DNA from 2 places in the Pelotomaculum schinkii genome. Region 1 is predicted to be linked to the other one. Evidence: a T-box and tRNA genes for the amino acid it is inferred to sense, from the RefSeq annotation. Region 1 holds a T-box; the other holds one or more tRNA genes.
What was found. The T-box of region 1 lies ahead of metG (methionine--tRNA ligase). A T-box ahead of a tRNA ligase gene usually reads a tRNA of that ligase, here a tRNA-Met.

Region 1 (9,110 bases):
GGTCCTGGGCGGTCTGGTTCTGGCCGGCGCCGACCCGGTTTACGTCACACCGGAGCTTATGCCTGAATTCGGTCTGGATTGCGGCGTTGCACCCGCCGCAATCCGGGCGGCGTTGGAAAATAACCCGGCAGCCGCCGCCGTCCTGGCGGTAAGTCCCAACTATTACGGAGTCACCGGAGATTTGCAGGGTTATGCTGAAGCTGCTCACAGGGTGGACAAGCCGCTCCTGGTAGATGAAGCGCATGGCGCCCACCTGCGCTTTCACCCGGCCTTGCCGGAGGATGCCATGGCTTGCGGCGCGGACGCTGCCGTCCAGAGTACCCACAAGCTGGGCGGTTCACTAACCCAAAGTTCAGTTCTGCACCTGCAAGGACAACGAATTGAGCAGCAGGGTGTCGCGGCAGCTCTGCGCCTGCTGCAAACCACCAGCCCGTCCTACCTGCTCATGGCTTCTCTTGATTTGGCCCGCCGGCAGCTGGCGCTGCGGGGGAAAGGACTGCTGGACCAGGCTCTGGAACTGGCCTATGGCTTGCGCCAGCGCTTGTCAATTATCGATGGTTTGAGTGTTTTGTCCCCGGAGCGCCTGCCCGAAGGCTCAAGCCTGGATCCGACCAGGCTGGTGATTTCAGTGCGCAGGCTGGGGTTGTCCGGCTACCAGGTGCAGCAGATGCTGGCGGAACGCTACCGTGTTTACGTTGAAATGGCTGATTCCGCCCATGTGGTGGCTATTGTCTCAATTGGCGCCGTCCGGGCCGACTGTGAAGGACTGGCCCGCGCCATGGAGGACATCTCCTTCAGGGAGCGCAAGACAGAACCCATCCCGTTCGTTGCCCCGCCGGACAGTTTTATTGTGTTGATGAAACCACGCGAGGCCTGGTTTGCAAAATTCCGTCAGGTGCCTCTTGATGAAGCCAGGGGAAGGATCTCAGCAGAGACAATCGCTGTGTACCCGCCCGGCATTCCGGCTGTAAACCCGGGTGAGGAAATCACCGTGGATGTTATCAACTACCTGACGGCAGTCAGAAAAATGGCACTGCCCTGCCACGGCCCGGCCGATCCAACGCTGAAAACAATCAGTGTTGTGGTAGAATAACTACAAGAGCCTGTACGACAAGCGCTTAAATTGAGCGACTTAATAGCTTAATTAGCGTTTCGCTGCTCCAAAAATTATTTCGGCTTCTGCTATATTGCTCGGATGTAGGTGCGAATTCATTCGCACAAAAGCTACATTAGATGCCCAAGTACGGCGCTAACGCCCCGTTGTGCGATTGAAATCGCACCTACACTACACCAGTCAGGTAATACTATATGATTGCATATTTTCACTGTTGTGATTAACAATCAGTTTTTGTTTACTGTAGGAATACAGAATACATCCACGTATCACGACATGCGACTAAGAGGAATGCAGTATACACCTTACGACCTACGCCTTACGACCTACGACCAAATTTTGAGGTGCTTTAGCATGAAGGGAAAGTTTTTAGTTTTTGAAGGTATCGACGGCTCCGGCAAGACCACCCAGCTAAAGCTTTTGGGTGATAAACTGTCCGCCCGGGGTTGCCCGGTGCTGTACACCAGGGAACCGGGGGGGACAAGAATTGGGGAGACTGTCCGTGAGTTGCTGCTCAACCCGCAACATAGCGAACTGGTCCCCGTCGCCGAAGCCCTCCTTTATGCCGCCGCCCGGGCGCAGCACGTGGCGCAGGTGATTTTGCCCGCCTTGCAGGAAGGAAAAATAGTGTTGTGCGACCGCTTTCTCGACTCCAGTCTGGCCTACCAGGGGTTTGGCAGGGGTTTAGACGTCGGGCAGTTAGAAAAGCTGAACGAGACGGCAACGGCCGGACTGAAGCCCGACCTGGTACTGCTCTTGGATTTTCTTTGTGATACCGGTATGGAGAGGATTACGGGGTCAGGCCGGGGTGCGGACCGTATAGAACAGGAGGACCGTGTTTTTCACCGTAAAGTCCGGGCCGGTTACCTGACGCTGGCCGGGCGCGACCCCGACCGTTACCGTGTCATTGACGCCAACCGTACCATAGAGCAGGTCCATCACGATATCATTGGGGTTGTGGAGGAAATTTTGGGATGAGGTTTCTGCGGGAGATAGCCGGCCATCAACAGATAGTCCAAACTCTGATGAACGCTGTTTCCAGCGGCCATGTTGTCCATGCCTACCTCTTTGCCGGCCCCGCGGGGGTGGGTAAGAAAACAACGGCCCGGGCTTTTGCGCGGGCGCTGCTCTGTTCTCAACCGGCGGCCGGGGACGCCTGCGGGGTCTGCCGTACCTGCCGGCAGGCGGCGAACCATAACCATCCCGACCTTTATACGTTACAGCCCTCAGGAGCGTCCATCAAGATTGAACAGGTGCGCGGCATGCTGCGCCGGATCCCCTACAGGTCCTACCAGGGCGGACGTAAGGTGTTTTTGATTAATCAGGCCGAGCTAATGACCGCGGATGCCTCCAATTGCCTGCTGAAGACGCTGGAGGAGCCGCCCGGCGGTACAGTCATGATCCTGGTTTCCGACCAGCCGCAGTCCCTGCTTCCGACCATTTTGTCCCGCTGCCAGATGTGCTCATTCAAAAGCATACCCCTGCCGGAGCTGACCGGAGGGCTGGTTGCCCTGCACGGTCTGGACCCGGTTAAAGCGGGTCTGACCGCTGCGATGGCCGGCGGCAGCATGGGTAAAGCGCTGGCTTACGCGGCCGGGACATTCCAGGCGGAGCAAAGCCTCGCGATCCGTCTGGCGCATGACCTGGACGGAGCCGCTCCCCACGAGGCGCTGGTGATGGCGGGACAAATCGCAGAGCAAAAAGAGAAAGTAAGCGCTATCCTGGAGATCCTAAAATGCTGGTACCGCGACCTGCTGGTCTTTAAATTAACTGGAGAAACAGGGCTTTTATATCATTTAGACCATATTGATATCATGGAAAAGGAGGCGGGAAGCTTTGAAACCGGGCGTCTCTTGGAGATACTAGAAGAGATAGAAACTACCAGAAAAAAAATTGAGGCCAACGCCAATACCCGGTTGGCCCTGGATATACTATTTTTGCATCTGGCAGGAAGGGCTCCGGGCTTAACAACCGGAGTAGAGGAGGGAATCGTTTAGTGGAATTAATCGTGGTCGGTATTCGCTTTAAAAAGGCCGGTAAGATATACTATTTTGACCCCGGTGACCTCCCGCTGACCATGGGAGAAGGGGTAATTGTGGAAACTGCCAGAGGTGTCGAGTACGGGGACGTGGTGGCGGGCCCTTTGCAAGTTAATGAGGATGAAGTGGTGGCTCCGCTCAAAAAGGTAATCCGTAAAGCTACCGTTGAGGATTACCAGCAACTTGCCGCTAACAAAGAAAAAGAATGCAGGGCTTTCCAGGTGGGTCTGGAGAAGATTGCATTCCATAAGTTGCCTATGAAACTGGTGGGGGTTGAGCAGACCTTTGACGGTAACAAAATCATTTTTTATTTTACCGCGGAAGGGCGTATTGACTTTCGTGAACTGGTAAAGGACCTGGCTGCGGTGTTCCGGACCAGGATTGAACTAAGGCAGATTGGGGTCCGGGACGAAGCCAAACTGGTGGGCGGGCTTGGCTGTTGCGGGCGTGAGCTCTGCTGCGCCACCTGGCTTTCCGATTTTGCTTCCGTCTCCATCAGGATGGCCAAGGAGCAAAATCTTTCCCTTAATCCCACCAAAATTTCCGGCATCTGCGGCAGGCTGATGTGCTGCCTGAAATACGAAAACGAGTCTTACGAGCATGCCAGAGGAGAATTTCCTGATCCCGGCAGCTGGGTTACTACCCCTGATGGGGAGGGTAAGGTAGTCGGTATAAATATATTTAAAAAGTACGTCAGTGTGGAACTGAAGGAAAGTAAAATCATCAAAGAATATCCCTGTGAAGAAATTGTATGTAAAGATGGCCAGGCCAAAATGTGCAAAGGCTATAAGAAAGAATGCCCCCGGCAATCAAACGAGGAGACAGTTTAGTGCAGGGCCTGTTCAAACGCATTAAAGAAATGGAAGCAAAACTACATTCCCTGCTTGCTGAAATGCAGGAATTGAAACATGAAATCCGGGAAGCGGATGAGGAAAACTCCCGGCTCAGGAATGAACTGGCCGCCTTTTACCGCGCGGATCTGGTAAACGGCGCGGCAAGTGAGGCTGAAGGCAAGTCCGGCGTAGCCTTTTCGAACCTCCTTGAACTGTACGACCAGGCGTTCCATATCTGCAACCTTTATTTCGGCCGCAGGAGGTCTGGAGAGTGCCTTTTTTGTATGGCCTTTTTGCGCAAGGAAGCGGAGCCCTCAACCGGCAAAAAGGTTGAAGAGAGCAACTCTTAATTTTCTAAAAGACAGCGTGGAAATATAATTCCACTGGCCTTATAATGTGGGTGCGCAGGATGTCTTTTGAGGAGCTTTTAAACCAGCCGGTGAGGTGAAACACTGTGACAGAAGGGCAAAAAGGGATGCTTTACCTGTGCGCGACGCCTATCGGCAACCTGGAGGACATTACGATGCGCGCCCTGCGGGTGTTGCGGGAGGTCGACCTGATTGCCGCGGAAGATACGCGTCACACCCGGAAACTTTTGAGCCGCTATGATATTCATACCGGGCTTACCAGCTACCACCGCCATAATATGCGCGCCAAGGGGCCGGTCCTATTGGACCTGCTACGCTCCGGCAAAAATATTGCCCTGGTTTCCGACGCCGGTATGCCGGGAGTGTCGGACCAGGGGTCGGAACTGGTCGGGTTAGCCCTGCGGGAAGGGTGTGGGGTTACTGCGATACCAGGGCCAAGCGCCGCTATTACAGCCCTGGTGGTCTCCGGCCTTCCTACGGAAAGCTTTATTTTTATTGGATTTTTACCAAGCTCCGCCAAAGCGAGGCGCGAAAAATTAAGGGAACTTCAGCCCCAACAGGGTACTCTTATTTTCTATGAGGCGCCGCACCGCTTGCGGGCGACATTGGCTGACCTGTATGAGGTCCTTGGCCACCGGGCGGCAGCGGCAGCCAGGGAACTGACCAAGCTGCATGAAGAAATTATCCGGGGTTCGCTGGCCGAACTAGTGGAGCATTTCAGGGAAAAGGAACCGCGAGGCGAGTTTACCCTGGTTGTTGACGGCGCCGGCGCCGAAAGCCCGGCAAAAAATGAGCCGGAGTGGCTTCACTTGAGTCCTGCCGATCATGTAGCCCTAATCGAGGCAAAAGGAGCCGGCCGCAAGGATGCCCTCAGGGAAGTTGCCCGTTTGCGTGGTATTTCCAGGCGGGAGGTCTACCAGGCGGTACTTGAGAAAGAAACTTGAGTAAAAAAATGAGAGACTTTCGTCCCTCTTATTACTGCAAATTACATTGCTTGAGCGTTTTCAATCATGGCCAGAGCACACTCACGGCATACCATTTTGCCGCGGTAGTGTTGGACATCCGAAGCGTTGCCGCAGAAGACGCAGGCCGGCTCGTACTTTTTCAAGATAATCTTCTCATTATCTACGTAGATTTCCAGAGGGTCTTTTTCGTCAATTCCCAGCGTCCGCCGCAATTCAATGGGAATGACCACTCTGCCGAGCTCGTCCACCTTTCTGACAATCCCTGTCGATTTCATGCTATCCCTCCTCTACAAAATTCGACATAATGTTTAAATTTCTTACAACTAAATGGTACCAACGATTCCAGTAAAAGTCAACACATTTATTTACTAATCAACTACTTTTTTTCCTGATTGTCGAAAACTTGACAAATCAGATTCCCTTGGATTAAAATCAGTTTGTTGGCTTTCTTAAATGCTTCAAAAAGGCTGAGAAGGGGAAGAGTAAGCTGGTATTAGTACCCGACAGAGAGCGGGGTTGGGTGGAAACCCGCGGGGAAAGGACGGCTGAACATGGCCCTGGAGCTGCGCGTCTGAACTTACAGTAGGTCGCGACGGGATTAGCGCCGTTACCAGGCTTGGGTATCGGGAACGATCTTCCCCGTACCTTGAAAGGCCGCTTCGTGAGAAGCCGGTAAAAAAGGGTGGTACCGCGGGTAATTAACACTCCGCCCCTTGGTAACAAGGAGGGAGTGTTTTTGTTTACTGAAACTTTTTCTGGTAAGAGGAGGTTGTGGCGTATTATCAAACTGTCGTAGGGCGTAGGTATATGTTAGTCTTGGGTCGTGGGACGTGAGACGTGGGTATATTCTGTATTCCTTATGTGTCAAAGATTTGTATGCGTGAACCAAAGAAGCACTTGTCGTACAAGCTCTTGTATTTATTCTGCCACAACTAAAAATTTTCCCTTCATGCTTAAATGGGTCGAGGGCGTAGGTATATACTGCATTCTTTCGGGTCTTTTTAGCTGCAACATTTTTCAGATTCAAGTATCAAACAAAAGAAGGCATTCTTTTTACGCCCTACGCCTTACGACTTACGACCAAAATAAGAAAAAAATAATGTCTACTTCGATAGCTTAAACAAAGGAGGAATAAGATTATGAGCAAGGGCACGTTTTACATTACTACCCCGATTTACTACCCCAGCGACAACCTGCATATCGGGCATGCTTATACCACGGTGGCTGCAGACACCATGAGCCGGTTCAAGAAGCTCACCGGGTGGGATACGTATTTTCTTACCGGCTCGGATGAACACGGCCAGAAGATTGAGCGGGCGGCCAAATCACGTGGTGAGACCCCTCAGGAATACGTTGATAAAATCGTAGCCGGCTTTAAGAGCCTGTGGGGTAGCCTGGAAGTGAGTTACGATGATTTTATTCGCACAACTGAACCGCGTCACAAAAAGGTGGTCTCCGAATTCTTTCAGAGATTATACGACCAGGGGGATATCTACAAGGCCAGCTACGAAGGCTGGTACTGTACACCCTGTGAAGCTTTTTGGGTGGAAAGCAGGCTGGAGGAGGGCAATTGTCCCGACTGCGGACGTCCGGTGGAACTGCTCCAGGAAGAAAGTTATTTTTTTAAGATTTCCAAGTACGCCGACCGCCTACTGCAGCACATAGAGGAGCACCCGGAGTTTATTCAGCCCACTTCACGGCGCAATGAAATGGTGAGTTTTATTAAGAGCGGTCTGGAGGACCTCTGTGTTTCAAGGACCACCTTTAACTGGGGTATTCCTGTTCCCTTCGACCCCAAGCATGTCATCTACGTCTGGGTGGACGCTTTGACCAACTATATCTCCGCGCTGGGTTACGGAACCGGCGACGATACCCTTTTTAAAAAATACTGGCCGGCCGATGTCCACCTGATGGGCAAGGACATTGTGCGTTTTCACAGCATCATCTGGCCGTGTCTCCTGATGGCTCTTGGACTCGAACTGCCCAAGCGGGTGGTGGGCCACGGCTGGCTGTTGCTCGATAGCGGTAAAATGTCCAAATCCAAAGGAAATGTGGTGGACCCGCTGGTTTTAATCGAAAAGTACGGGGTGGATGCCATCCGCTATTACCTGCTGCGCGAACTGCCCCCCGGCTCGGACGGTTCTTATAGCGAGGACGCTCTGGTAGAGCGGATCAACAAGGACCTGGCCAATGACCTGGGCAACCTGGTCAGCCGCTCCATCGCCATGATTGAAAAATATTTTCAGGGTGTGGTTGAAGCGCCCGGCGCCCCCGAAGGTCCGGATCAGGAATTGATCGACCTGGCCGAACAGACTCCGGTAAAAGTTGAAGAAGCAATGGACGCGCTGGACCTCTCCGGAGCCTTGAGCGCCTTATGGCGCCTGGTGGGACGCGCCAATAAGTACGTGGACGAGACGGCGCCCTGGGGCCTGGCCAAAGACCCGGCTCAGAGGCAGCGGCTGGCTACGGTCATGTACAACCTGGCCGAGTGCATTCGTTTTATCACCGTCATAGCGGCGCCCTACATGCCTCTACTGCCCCCGCGGGTCTGGTCCCAGTTGGGCCTGGCCGGCCGGGAGGACGTGCAAACCTGGGATTCCCTGGCCTGGGGGAAATTCCCCGCCGGGGTAAAAGTTAAGCGGGCCCAGGCTCTTTTCCCGCGGATTGAAGTATAAAAAGGACAGGATGATTGCCATGCTTTTGTTTGATACACATGCCCACATTGCTGAAGAGGAGTACGAACTCGACCGGGAGGAGGTATTGGAACGGGCGCGCGGCGCAGGGGTGGCCTATATCAACAACGTGGGCTACAACCTGGAATCCTCCCGGCGAGCCATAACACTGGCCGAAAATAATGACATGGTATATGCTTCCGTAGGGTTTCACCCGCACAATGCGATGGAAGCCGGGCCCGGCTACCTTGAGGAATTAAAGAACATGTCCGCCCACCCCAGGGTGGTGGCGCTGGGCGAGATTGGGCTGGATTACTACCGTGATCTTTCCCCCCGGGAAATGCAGCGCAAGGTTTTCCGGGAGCAGTTAATCCTGGCTCGCGAGCTGAGCTTGCCGGTAATCATTCATGACCGGGACGCGCACGGTGATCTCATGGATATCTTGCGCGAGTTGGGACTGGGCGCCGCCGGAGGTGTCATGCATTGCTACTCCGGCAGTTGGGAGATGGCGCAGGAATGCCTGTCCATGGGCTTTTATATTTCCATTGCCGGGCCGGTAACCTACCAGAATGCGTCCAGGTTGAAAGATGTAGCCGGCCGGGTTCCCATGGACCGCCTGCTGCTGGAAACAGATGCGCCCTACCTGACGCCGTCGCCGCACCGGGGCAAACGCAACGAACCCTCTTACATTGCTTTTACCGCGGCAGAGATTGCGACGCTTAAGGGAATAGATGTCGAAAAATTGGCGAAAACATGTACAGAAAATGGCAGGAGATTGTTCGGAATTGCTTGAATAAATAATAAGCCGGCGGCGCCGCATAGCATGAAAATACCAGCCGATGTAGGCGCCATTTCAATCGCACACGGCGCGCCAGCGCCGAATTTGTGGCAGCCAATGTTGCCTTTGTGCGAATGAATTCGCACCTACATCTTTGGGGTATCGCTTCGTATGCCGGACTCTTATGTTCAGGATAGAAAGATTTTTCTGTGAAGAAAGGAACGGGAGCTTATTATGCAAGAGCAAAAGAAACAAGGTTTAATCCTGGTCAACACGGGCAACGGCAAGGGAAAAACCACAGCTGCTCTTGGTATGGGCTTAAGAGCCTGGGGGCAGGGGAT
Region 2 (9,110 bases), 200 kb from region 1:
CGAATGAATTCGCACCTGCATTGCCGGGTGTCTTGAGTTTGCTTTTAGGAGATTTTTTCTACCTGGGTGAAGTCGAGTTCAATCGGGGTTTCACGCCCAAACATGGATATGATAACACGTATTTTAGCCTTCTCCACGTTGATATCGTCAATTGCGCCGATAAAGTTCTCAAACGGACCGCTAATCACGCGGACGTTCTCACCCATGCTGAAATTAACGCGGGTCCGGATTTCCTCCCCGCCCAACTGCCGGATAATCTGCCTGGCCTCACCCTCGTCCAGCGGGATCGGCTTCGAGCCGGAGCCGACAAAGCCGGTAACACCGGGAGTATTACGGACAACATACCAGGAGTCATCGGTCATAAACATTTCCACAAGGACATAGCCAGGGAAGATCTTACGCTTGGAGATCTTTTTCTTGCCGTCCTTCATTTCAATTTCGTCTTCCATCGGGACCAGAATACGAAAGATTTTTTCCTCCATATTCATGGACTCAATACGCTTTTCAAGGTTGGCTTTTACTTTGTTCTCATAGCCGGAATAGGTATGAACAACATACCACAACTTCTCCATAAAATACAAGGGACCCATTTGGTAATGTTAGGTCCCTCACCCCCTCAGCAGATAATATCTTTAAAGAAGAAAATTGAGCACAAAACTCAATGCTGAGTCGAAGAGCCAGATCAGGACTCCAACTGCCACAACTGCTACTACAACAACTGAGGTGTATATGATTATCTCCCGGCGATTAGGCCAGTGCACCTTTTTGAGCTCGTTAAGCGTTCCCTTAAAAAACTTCTGCACCTGCTCGAGACGATTGACCTGCTCCTTTTTAGCCGGCAAGTCTTTCTTGGCGGGAGGCTCTTTTTTGGCGATCTCTTTTTTTTCTTTGTTCAAGACGATATCTCTTTTGGCTATATCCTTCCCGGATGTATCCTTTCTGTCCAGACCATCCCGCTTAACTGTGTCTTTTTTTGCCTGATCCTTTTTATTGCTGCTGTCCTGCTTCTTCGTAACAGCCATTTTTGCCACGTCCTTATTTTTTTTAAAAAATGTCCCAACACGAGCTATACCTGCGTTGTTCATCCCCGTGGAAAGCGGCTTGTCATGTTGTTACCTGGTCTCCTTGTGCAGGGTATGGGTTTGGCAGAACTTGCAGTATTTTTTCATTTCGATACGGTTAGGGTCATTTTTCTTATTTTTCGCGGTTGTGTAATTGCGACGTTTGCACTCGCTGCAGGCCAATGCAACACCTACTCTCAACGATGCCACCTCCCCCAAAACCAAAAAAAAAATTTATATGCCTTTTTTGTGAATACCTTATCAAATTTAACACAATTAAATATGGATGTCAATAGTTTCCCTGTACGGGAATTGAATAGTAGGGTAGGTATTGCAGGTATAGTTTTATTTTAACAAACTTCCTGCCTTTTTATACCACCCAATGGGACGTGAGTTGAGTCGTGAGACGTGGGACGTGAGTATATACTGCATTCCTTTTGGGTCGGACGTAAACCGTGCTGTATGCTGTATTCCCGAAGGTCGGGCGTAGGCCATACGGCGTAGGGCGTATTGTATACTGCATTTCTCTTGGGTCTAAGAATTGGGCGAATGAATTCGCACCTACATTTTTGGTCGTGAGTCGTGGGACGTGGGACGTGAGTATATTTTGCATTCCTTTTAGTTTAAGATTTGACACTTCCCAAAATGTAGGCGCCATTTCAATCGCACAACGGCGCGTCAGCGCCGCACTTGGACATCTAATGGTCGTGGGTCGTGGGACGTGAGACTTGGGTATATGCTGCATTCCTTTGGGGTCAAAGATATATAGGACAATGCATTCACGTCTGTCACACGTTCACTTACCGTATCGGTTACTCTCTGACGCCTGTTACAACGCCGGCGCCCACGGTGCGGCCGCCTTCACGGATGGCGAAGCGCAGTCCTTCTTCGATGGCGATCGGGGTGATCAGGTCAATGGAGATCTTGACGTTGTCCCCGGGCATTACCATCTCGACACCTTCGGGCAGGTGCGCCACGCCGGTCACGTCGGTGGTACGGAAGTAGAACTGGGGACGGTAGCCGTTAAAAAACGGGGTGTGCCGCCCGCCTTCTTCTTTGGTCAGGACGTATACTTCAGCGTTGAATTTCGTGTGCGGCTTGATGCTGCCGGGCTTGGCCAGCACCTGGCCCCGCTCGATCTCTTTGCGGTCCACGCCCCGCAACAGGCAGCCGATGTTGTCGCCGGCCTGGCCGCTGTCCAAAAGCTTCCTGAACATCTCAACCCCGGTTACGACGGTCTTGCGCGGCTTCTCGGTGAAACCTACGATCTCCACTTCTTCCTGCACCTTAATCTGGCCGCGCTCTACACGCCCGGTGGCCACGGTGCCGCGCCCGGTAATCGTGAACACGTCTTCCACCGGCATCAGGAAGGGCTTGTCAATGGCCCGCTGCGGCGTCGGTATATAGGAGTCCACCGCGTCCATCAGTTCCCAGATCGATTTGCACCACTGGCAGTCTCTCTTGCCGCAGGCGCATTCCATGGCTTTTAATGCGGAGCCGCTGATAATCGGGGTATCGTCGCCGGGAAATTCGTAGGAAGAAAGCAGTTCGCGCACTTCCATGTCTACCAGTTCCAACAGCTCGGGGTCGTCAACCTGGTCGGCTTTGTTCAGATAGACAACGATGTAGGGAACGCCGACCTGGCGGGACAGCAGAATGTGCTCGCGGGTCTGGGGCATGGGGCCGTCGGCGGCGGATACGACCAGGATCGATCCGTCCATCTGGGCGGCGCCGGTGATCATGTTCTTGATGTAGTCGGCGTGGCCCGGGCAGTCAACGTGGGCATAGTGCCGTTTTTCTGTTTCGTATTCTACGTGGGCGGTGTTGATCGTGATGCCACGGGCGCGCTCTTCAGGAGCGTTGTCGATTTCATCGTACTTCTTGACTGACGCGCCGCCTACGGTTGACAGCACCATGGTGATGGCGGCGGTAAGTGTGGTCTTGCCGTGGTCTACGTGGCCGATGGTTCCGATATTAACGTGGGGTTTGGTGCGTTCGTACTTTTGCTTTGCCATTGGTCTTTTAAACCTCCTTACACATTCACAACCAGTAATTTACATGATTTTAAATTATTCCCACACCTGTTTAAACTTATACCATACTGTGGAAAACGATAATTAATTCTGCGTTATGGGCAAAAATCCTCCCCGCACAGAAAAATAAAGACAGGTGATTATTATCATCACCCGCCTGTTATCTGCATGGTAGCGGCGCAGGGACTTGAACCCCGGACACCACGGGTATGAACCGTGTGCTCTAACCAGCTGAGCTACGCCGCCATATTCGGTTGCCAGTCGTCGGAGGCCGGATGTCTGATTTCTGACGTCTGACCTCTGAATTTGGAGCCGCTAACCGGGATTGAACCGGTGACCTCATCCTTACCAAGGATGCGCTCTACCTACTGAGCTATAGCGGCATTATAAAAGGGGCCTTGAACACGGTAACTTACCGGCCCCGCAGAATATAGAGTAGCATATCATCGCGACATTTGTCAAGCAAGGTTTCTCTGGTGATGCTGTCAAGTTAAAGTGGGTCGTATCCGATAATTTCCAATGCAACTCAACCAGGTTATAAATTTGACACGATATAGATTGCAAAAAATTTAAAACACGGTGGCGGCGGCCTTGACTGCCACCCCCACGCATGGTCTGATAAAACATGCCGACGGGGTGGCTCCGGGAACATGTCTACAAAGATAGCGAACCCGTCGTTTCTCCCATTATACCATGCGTGTGGCCCCCGGCAGTCAAGGCTACCCTGACGGCGCCGCCCAAAAAAAGCCTCAGGGATTCACCAAAAACATGTCTAAAAAATCCAATCTAAAGTGAGACGGCTAATTAGTAATGCCAGTTCCCGGCTTTTCTGATTGGGTCCATAAGCTGCCGGCAAGGATGCCCGTACCCAATCCCCAGGATCTTTTGCAGCCAGGCCATCTGTTTGTCTTCTGGCCCAATAGCCGTCCTGAACTCGTACCGGCTCACTCTCTGGAGTAGGCGGCCCTGGCAGGCGAAGAATATCTATAAGATTACCGTTTCTTTTTGCACAACGAACATGGGCGAGATTGTCAGATCCGTTTACCGACCAGGAAGCCCCCTGATGTTTAAACCGACGGGCAATGGTATGCCCCACATTGGGTTCGATAACTCCCAATCCCCGGGCCGGGGAAGGGCAGGGACGGTTTCTTTCCCGCCAGTCGGTAATCCCTTCCCAAACGCTATTGATTAGGCTTTGGAAAGCTCTTAGTTTTTCTTTTCTGGTTTCGTTTGGTTCTTCAATGATCAACGTCCTTAAAAACATATTGAAAGCGGCCCGGCTGTTCGTGTCGTTCGTATAGAGGATTTTCTCGAGTTTTTTTCTGTGCTGGGGGTTAAACAGGCTAATAAGATCCCTTTTTAAGTGGAACCGGCAGTATTGATATTCGGCCCCTAAAAGATCGGCTCCTTCCCGGATCCAGTCGGCTCCGTCCCCGGCAATAATTTTTCTTGGGCAGCCGTCAAGATCGTAGAGCCGGCTTAAACGCCGTTCTAAGGCGCCCCAAAATTCTTCTCCTTTTCCGTGGTAAATGAAGTAAGTGGGGTTGATCAGTTTTGCTCTGCCATTCGGACCTTCTTCCCACCCTTCATAAACTACCGCTGTTTTTAACTCAAAGCGTCTCTGCTCACTTCTTTTGTGCCGGCGCTGTTGTTTGATCATCGCTCCGTCTACTTCGACAACCAATAAAGGGACAACACGGATACCGGTACCGTCTAAGCCAGTTTCCCCATCCCATTTCTTGAGGTGTTCACCGGCTACTTGGACATCCCGATGGATGGTCTCGTGGCTGATGCTCACCCCCAAAGTGGTCTTTAAGGTTTCTTTTGCCTTCCTGTAGGTTTGTTCGGCGGCAAGCATTACGGCTATTTCGCTCAACCGGGCAGAGACATGCGCTCTTGCTGGTATACCCAGCAGTTCGTCCAGCAAAAAGGTGTAAGCGTAAGCTCCGCTTAAAGTGCGCTTTTTGTAGTAGCGTCTTGGGTAGCTGAGCACCCCCAGGGTGGTTTCGAGGCTTCGCTCCCTTATTTCAACTACTTCCCAACCCTCCCGTTCGGCCGAGTAAAGTATGAGCCGATCAAGGTGTTCTAAAAATGCAGTCAGCATCTGAATCAAGTAGTCTCTGGCAATGGTAAATAGTTCTTTTTCTAAAGTATTGAAATTTGTCTTTCCGGCAAGTACACTGTTAAGTAAAGTACTCACTCTTTTCTCTTGCAGCCAGGAACTTTCTTTCAGATAGTCTTGGGCTGCTTGGATTTGGGGTGATGTATTCACTAGAAGAAACCTCCTTTGTCGGTTTGGCTTACTTGCATTGGAGGTTTTCTTCTTTTCTCCGTGGAAAAACTCCTTGTCTTTTCGCCTGGAGATTACTGGTGATCACCCACAGTTATTTTACAGCTACTTCTCTGGTTATTTTGCCTCGAGTTTGGCAGCAGTTTCACATCTGACGAGTCGCCCGTAGAAGAAGAAAACTTAACAATAATGCAGCTAACCCGCGACATTATCAAGGAGTTGGTAAGACACGGTATCTTTAGAGAATTAAAACTCAGCTATGTGGGTGAGGCCTTTTCACACCGCATATCTTAAGAGCATTGCGAATGAATTCGCACCTACATTTGAGCGGCATTGCAGCGGCCGAAATGTTTTCAGGGCAGTTACTGCCCCGCGTTGTCCGGACGAAGGAACCTGAAGAAAAAGGTGGAGCCGTCGGAGCCGGTCTCAATCTTTATTGTCGCCCCGTGGCGCGCGGCAATACTGTAACAAACCGCCAACCCCAGCCCGGTGCCCTGCTCCTTGGTAGTGAAAAACGGGTTGCCGATTTTCTCAATGATGTCAGGTCCTATTCCCGTGCCCTGATCCTGGACCGACAGGACCACCTCATTGCCCTCGGTAAAAGTCCTTATAGTCAGGCAGCCCCCGGGGGGCATTGCCTCCAGCCCGTTGCGCACCAGGTTTAAAATAACCTGGCGTATTTCTTTTTCATCGAAGGGCAAATCCGGAATATCTCCAAGATCAACTTCGGCATACTTGTCCTGGATCAGCGCGCTTGCAAGAATTAACGGGAAAACAGCTTCTATAATTGCGTTCAGGCTCTGGACCTTAAAGAGTACCGCCCTGTCCTTGGCCAGAGAGAGAAATTCCTGAATAATTGAATTGGCCCGGTCCAGTTCCTCAATCATCAAATCAAGGTACTCTTTATATTTGAGACACTCGGGCTTACCCCTCAAAACCTGTAAAAGACCGCGCACCGACGTCATCGGGTTTCTGATTTCGTGGCCGAAGCTGGCGGCCATTTCGCCGACAAGGTGGAGCCGGTCCAGGCGGACCATTTCCCCTTCCACCTGCCTTCGCCTGGTAATGTCCCTGACGATAGCCACCGCGCTTTCCTTTCCCCCGATGACGGCCCGTTTTAAGCTTACTTCAATTGACAAGGACGACCCATCACTATCCTTCAGCACACTCTCAAAAAGCAGCGGTTCCCCTTTGGCGGCCTCCGCCATCCACTTTGCCGTACTATCCCGTGTGTACTGCGGCAGGTTGATGAGCCGTCCGTCCAGATCCGGGCTGCTCTCCAGCGGCTTGCAGCCGAACAATTGACAAGCTTTTTGGTTGACATCGGTAACGACGCCGGTGTGCAGATCATGCACCAAAATGGCGTCATCGGCCCCGTCGAATATTGCCCGGTAGTTGGCCTCCGAGATGCGGAGGGCATCTTCGGAGCGCTTGCGGTGAACGGCAATGGCGTAGAGATCCGCCAGGCGCTCGATCAGCGACAGATCCTGCTCCCTGTAATCGCGGGGTGAATTGGCCAGAGTGACGAGTCCAACCAGCGTTTCGTTAAAAATAGCCGGAGCGGCGATTACACGGTCGATGGGGATATGGCCGGGAGGCGTTCCTGCTGAACGCGGGTCTTGAGCAGGGGTGTTGGTCAGCAGTGATTTTTTGTTCCGGATGACCCACCCGCCCAAATCACCAAAGCGCTTGTAGACAATGTCCTTGTCTTTAACCTTACAGTTATCCCAGATATCCTTGGTCATGGTACAACAAATGAGATAACCCGTCTCAGGCTCGATATAGCCGACATAACCGTATTTGCTGCCGGTAAGGCGCTTGGCATGATCCAGCACCAGGATGGAAATATCCTCAATCGCGGCAGGTGATAGAAGCTTGCGTGAGAGTTCGGTGATAGCCAGGCTTATCTCCAACTGCCGCGAAAGGGCTTCCTCCACCTGCCTGCGCTTTACTATTTCCAGCGAAAGCTGCCGGTTGAGCTTTTTATACCCGGCTGTACGATCGAGCGCCATTTGCTCAAGCCAGGCCCGGCCTTGTTGTAGTTCATTATCCAACAGCTTGAGCCTGGTAATGTCTCGTACAATTATTCCCAGCATGTAGCCTTTGGCGGTCATGATGGAAAAAGCCGTCATCTGAATAATTTTGCGTATTCCATCGGGCCACTGAATAGCTGCTTCGCCCATGGCCGGGGATCGCCCGGTTTCCAGCATATGCAAGATGTTTGTTTTGAGCCTTTCGTATAAGGCCTTTGTTTTAGTCTTACTTGACAATAATTGGAAATACACATCCCAGCAAGGGCGTCCCACTACCTCGCTGCGCTTTAGCCCTGTAATATGTTCCAAACTGCTGTTCCATTCGATAAATCCTCCCTGCTCGTCGGCAAAAGCAATTCCGTCAAATGACTGCTCCAAGATAAAGCTGTACAAACTTTGGTTGCTCAAGGCGTCCTCCGATATTTTGGCAAAATATTTCCTTATCCAGGTAAATTCAGCAAAAAACCGGAAACTCCTTTGTTTTTGTGTAAAATTTCATAAATAAAGGAAGTCAAGGAAGCAGGGGGACGGTTCTTTTGCTTCCTTTTTTCGGAAGCAAAAGAACCGTCCCCCTGCTTCCCCTGCTTCCTAGCGGGCGTGGTTTCCACTACCTCGACAAGCGGCCCCAGTTAGCAGTTCGCCGCTGAGGAAATCCTTGGCAACCTGTTCTACCTCACCGGAGGCTCTGGTGATAACCCGTATGCCGTTGTAAAAAAACATTTCCACCACCGGGCGGCTGATCACATTGGCGATAACGACCTCCACCCCTTCGTTCTGAAACATACCGACCAGGTCTCCCAGAGCAGTTTCGCTGGTGAGAATTTTTTTGCCGGTGATCATACCGTCATCCGCTTCAACGATGATGAATTCACCATTCCTGCCAAAATATTCATCCACCGTGCCATTCAGGTAAGGCATCGCAATTTTCATCTTCTGTGACTCCCTTGTTAATTGACTTTTGCTTTACTCAGTTATCTGCCAGTCTTTTTGGGCGCAGGCCGGGCAAACAGTGCGCCTGCAGCAGACTGTTCCCACCCATTGATGACCGCAACGGCGACACTCCAGTTTGTGTTGGGCCAATTTAAAGCTGCCTCCGGTTACTTTCAAGGCTGCCCCATTAATCAGAGCAAATGCAATTTTTTTTCTGGCCGAGGCCAGGATGCGGTGAAAGGTAGGCCGCGAGACCAACATCTTTTCAGCGCATTCTTCATGCTCCAGCTCCAGTAAATCTCTAAGCCGGATAGCCTCAATTTCTTCCACAGAAATAACAACCTCATCAAGTTCTGTACCCGGTATTCCCGCAGGCTTAAAGCAGGTAACCATGGGAAACTGCTCCACTCTCCTGCATTTTGGCGGTCTAGGCATGCGATCACCTCTTTACTTAAAAGACTCTATATTATAATTCTCAATTTTCCCCCATCATACAGCGCTGAAAGGGTGCGGGTCAACAGAATACTTGCCGGGGCAGTTCCACATGAATAATTATATAAATAATATTGAGCATATGTCAATAATACAACAAAGCGCTGTAATCGCTTACAATAATTGAGAGAAATTTAAATTTTCTTTAATGGATTTTTAATAAATTGCTGGTAGGCTGTTTTAAAAGGCTTCTGGAGGGATTAGTTTGATTAATGCGCTTATTTTGATTATCCTTGTCGTAGCGTTAATCGGTATTTTGGGAACGATCATG

Region 2: it has a tRNA-Met gene. The T-box ahead of metG (methionine--tRNA ligase) is inferred to sense a tRNA for this amino acid. The anticodon was not compared.

What each region holds. Positions count from the first base shown of each region.
Region 1 is NZ_QFGA01000001.1:2,162,277-2,171,386, reverse strand. It holds gene Psch_RS10095 (aminotransferase class I/II-fold pyridoxal phosphate-dependent enzyme) at 1-1,093, shown strand, start outside; gene tmk (dTMP kinase) at 1,469-2,092, shown strand; gene holB (DNA polymerase III subunit delta') at 2,089-3,111, shown strand; gene Psch_RS10080 (PSP1 domain-containing protein) at 3,111-3,983, shown strand; gene Psch_RS10075 (initiation-control protein YabA) at 3,983-4,336, shown strand; gene rsmI (16S rRNA (cytidine(1402)-2'-O)-methyltransferase) at 4,462-5,298, shown strand; gene Psch_RS10065 (AbrB/MazE/SpoVT family DNA-binding domain-containing protein) at 5,340-5,594, opposite strand; T-box leader at 5,780-6,036, shown strand; gene metG (methionine--tRNA ligase) at 6,459-7,994, shown strand; gene Psch_RS10055 (TatD family hydrolase) at 8,014-8,784, shown strand; gene cobO (cob(I)yrinic acid a,c-diamide adenosyltransferase) at 9,001-9,110, shown strand, end outside.
Region 2 is NZ_QFGA01000001.1:1,959,463-1,968,572, forward strand. It holds gene nusG (transcription termination/antitermination protein NusG) at 45-572, opposite strand; gene secE (preprotein translocase subunit SecE) at 633-1,022, opposite strand; gene rpmG (50S ribosomal protein L33) at 1,113-1,262, opposite strand; gene tuf (elongation factor Tu) at 1,874-3,076, opposite strand; tRNA gene Psch_RS09130 (tRNA-Met) at 3,264-3,340, opposite strand; tRNA gene Psch_RS09135 (tRNA-Thr) at 3,402-3,477, opposite strand; gene Psch_RS09140 (ISLre2 family transposase) at 3,867-5,366, opposite strand; gene Psch_RS09145 (PAS domain S-box protein) at 5,747-7,825, opposite strand; gene Psch_RS09150 (NifB/NifX family molybdenum-iron cluster-binding protein) at 8,006-8,347, opposite strand; gene Psch_RS09155 (DUF134 domain-containing protein) at 8,381-8,782, opposite strand.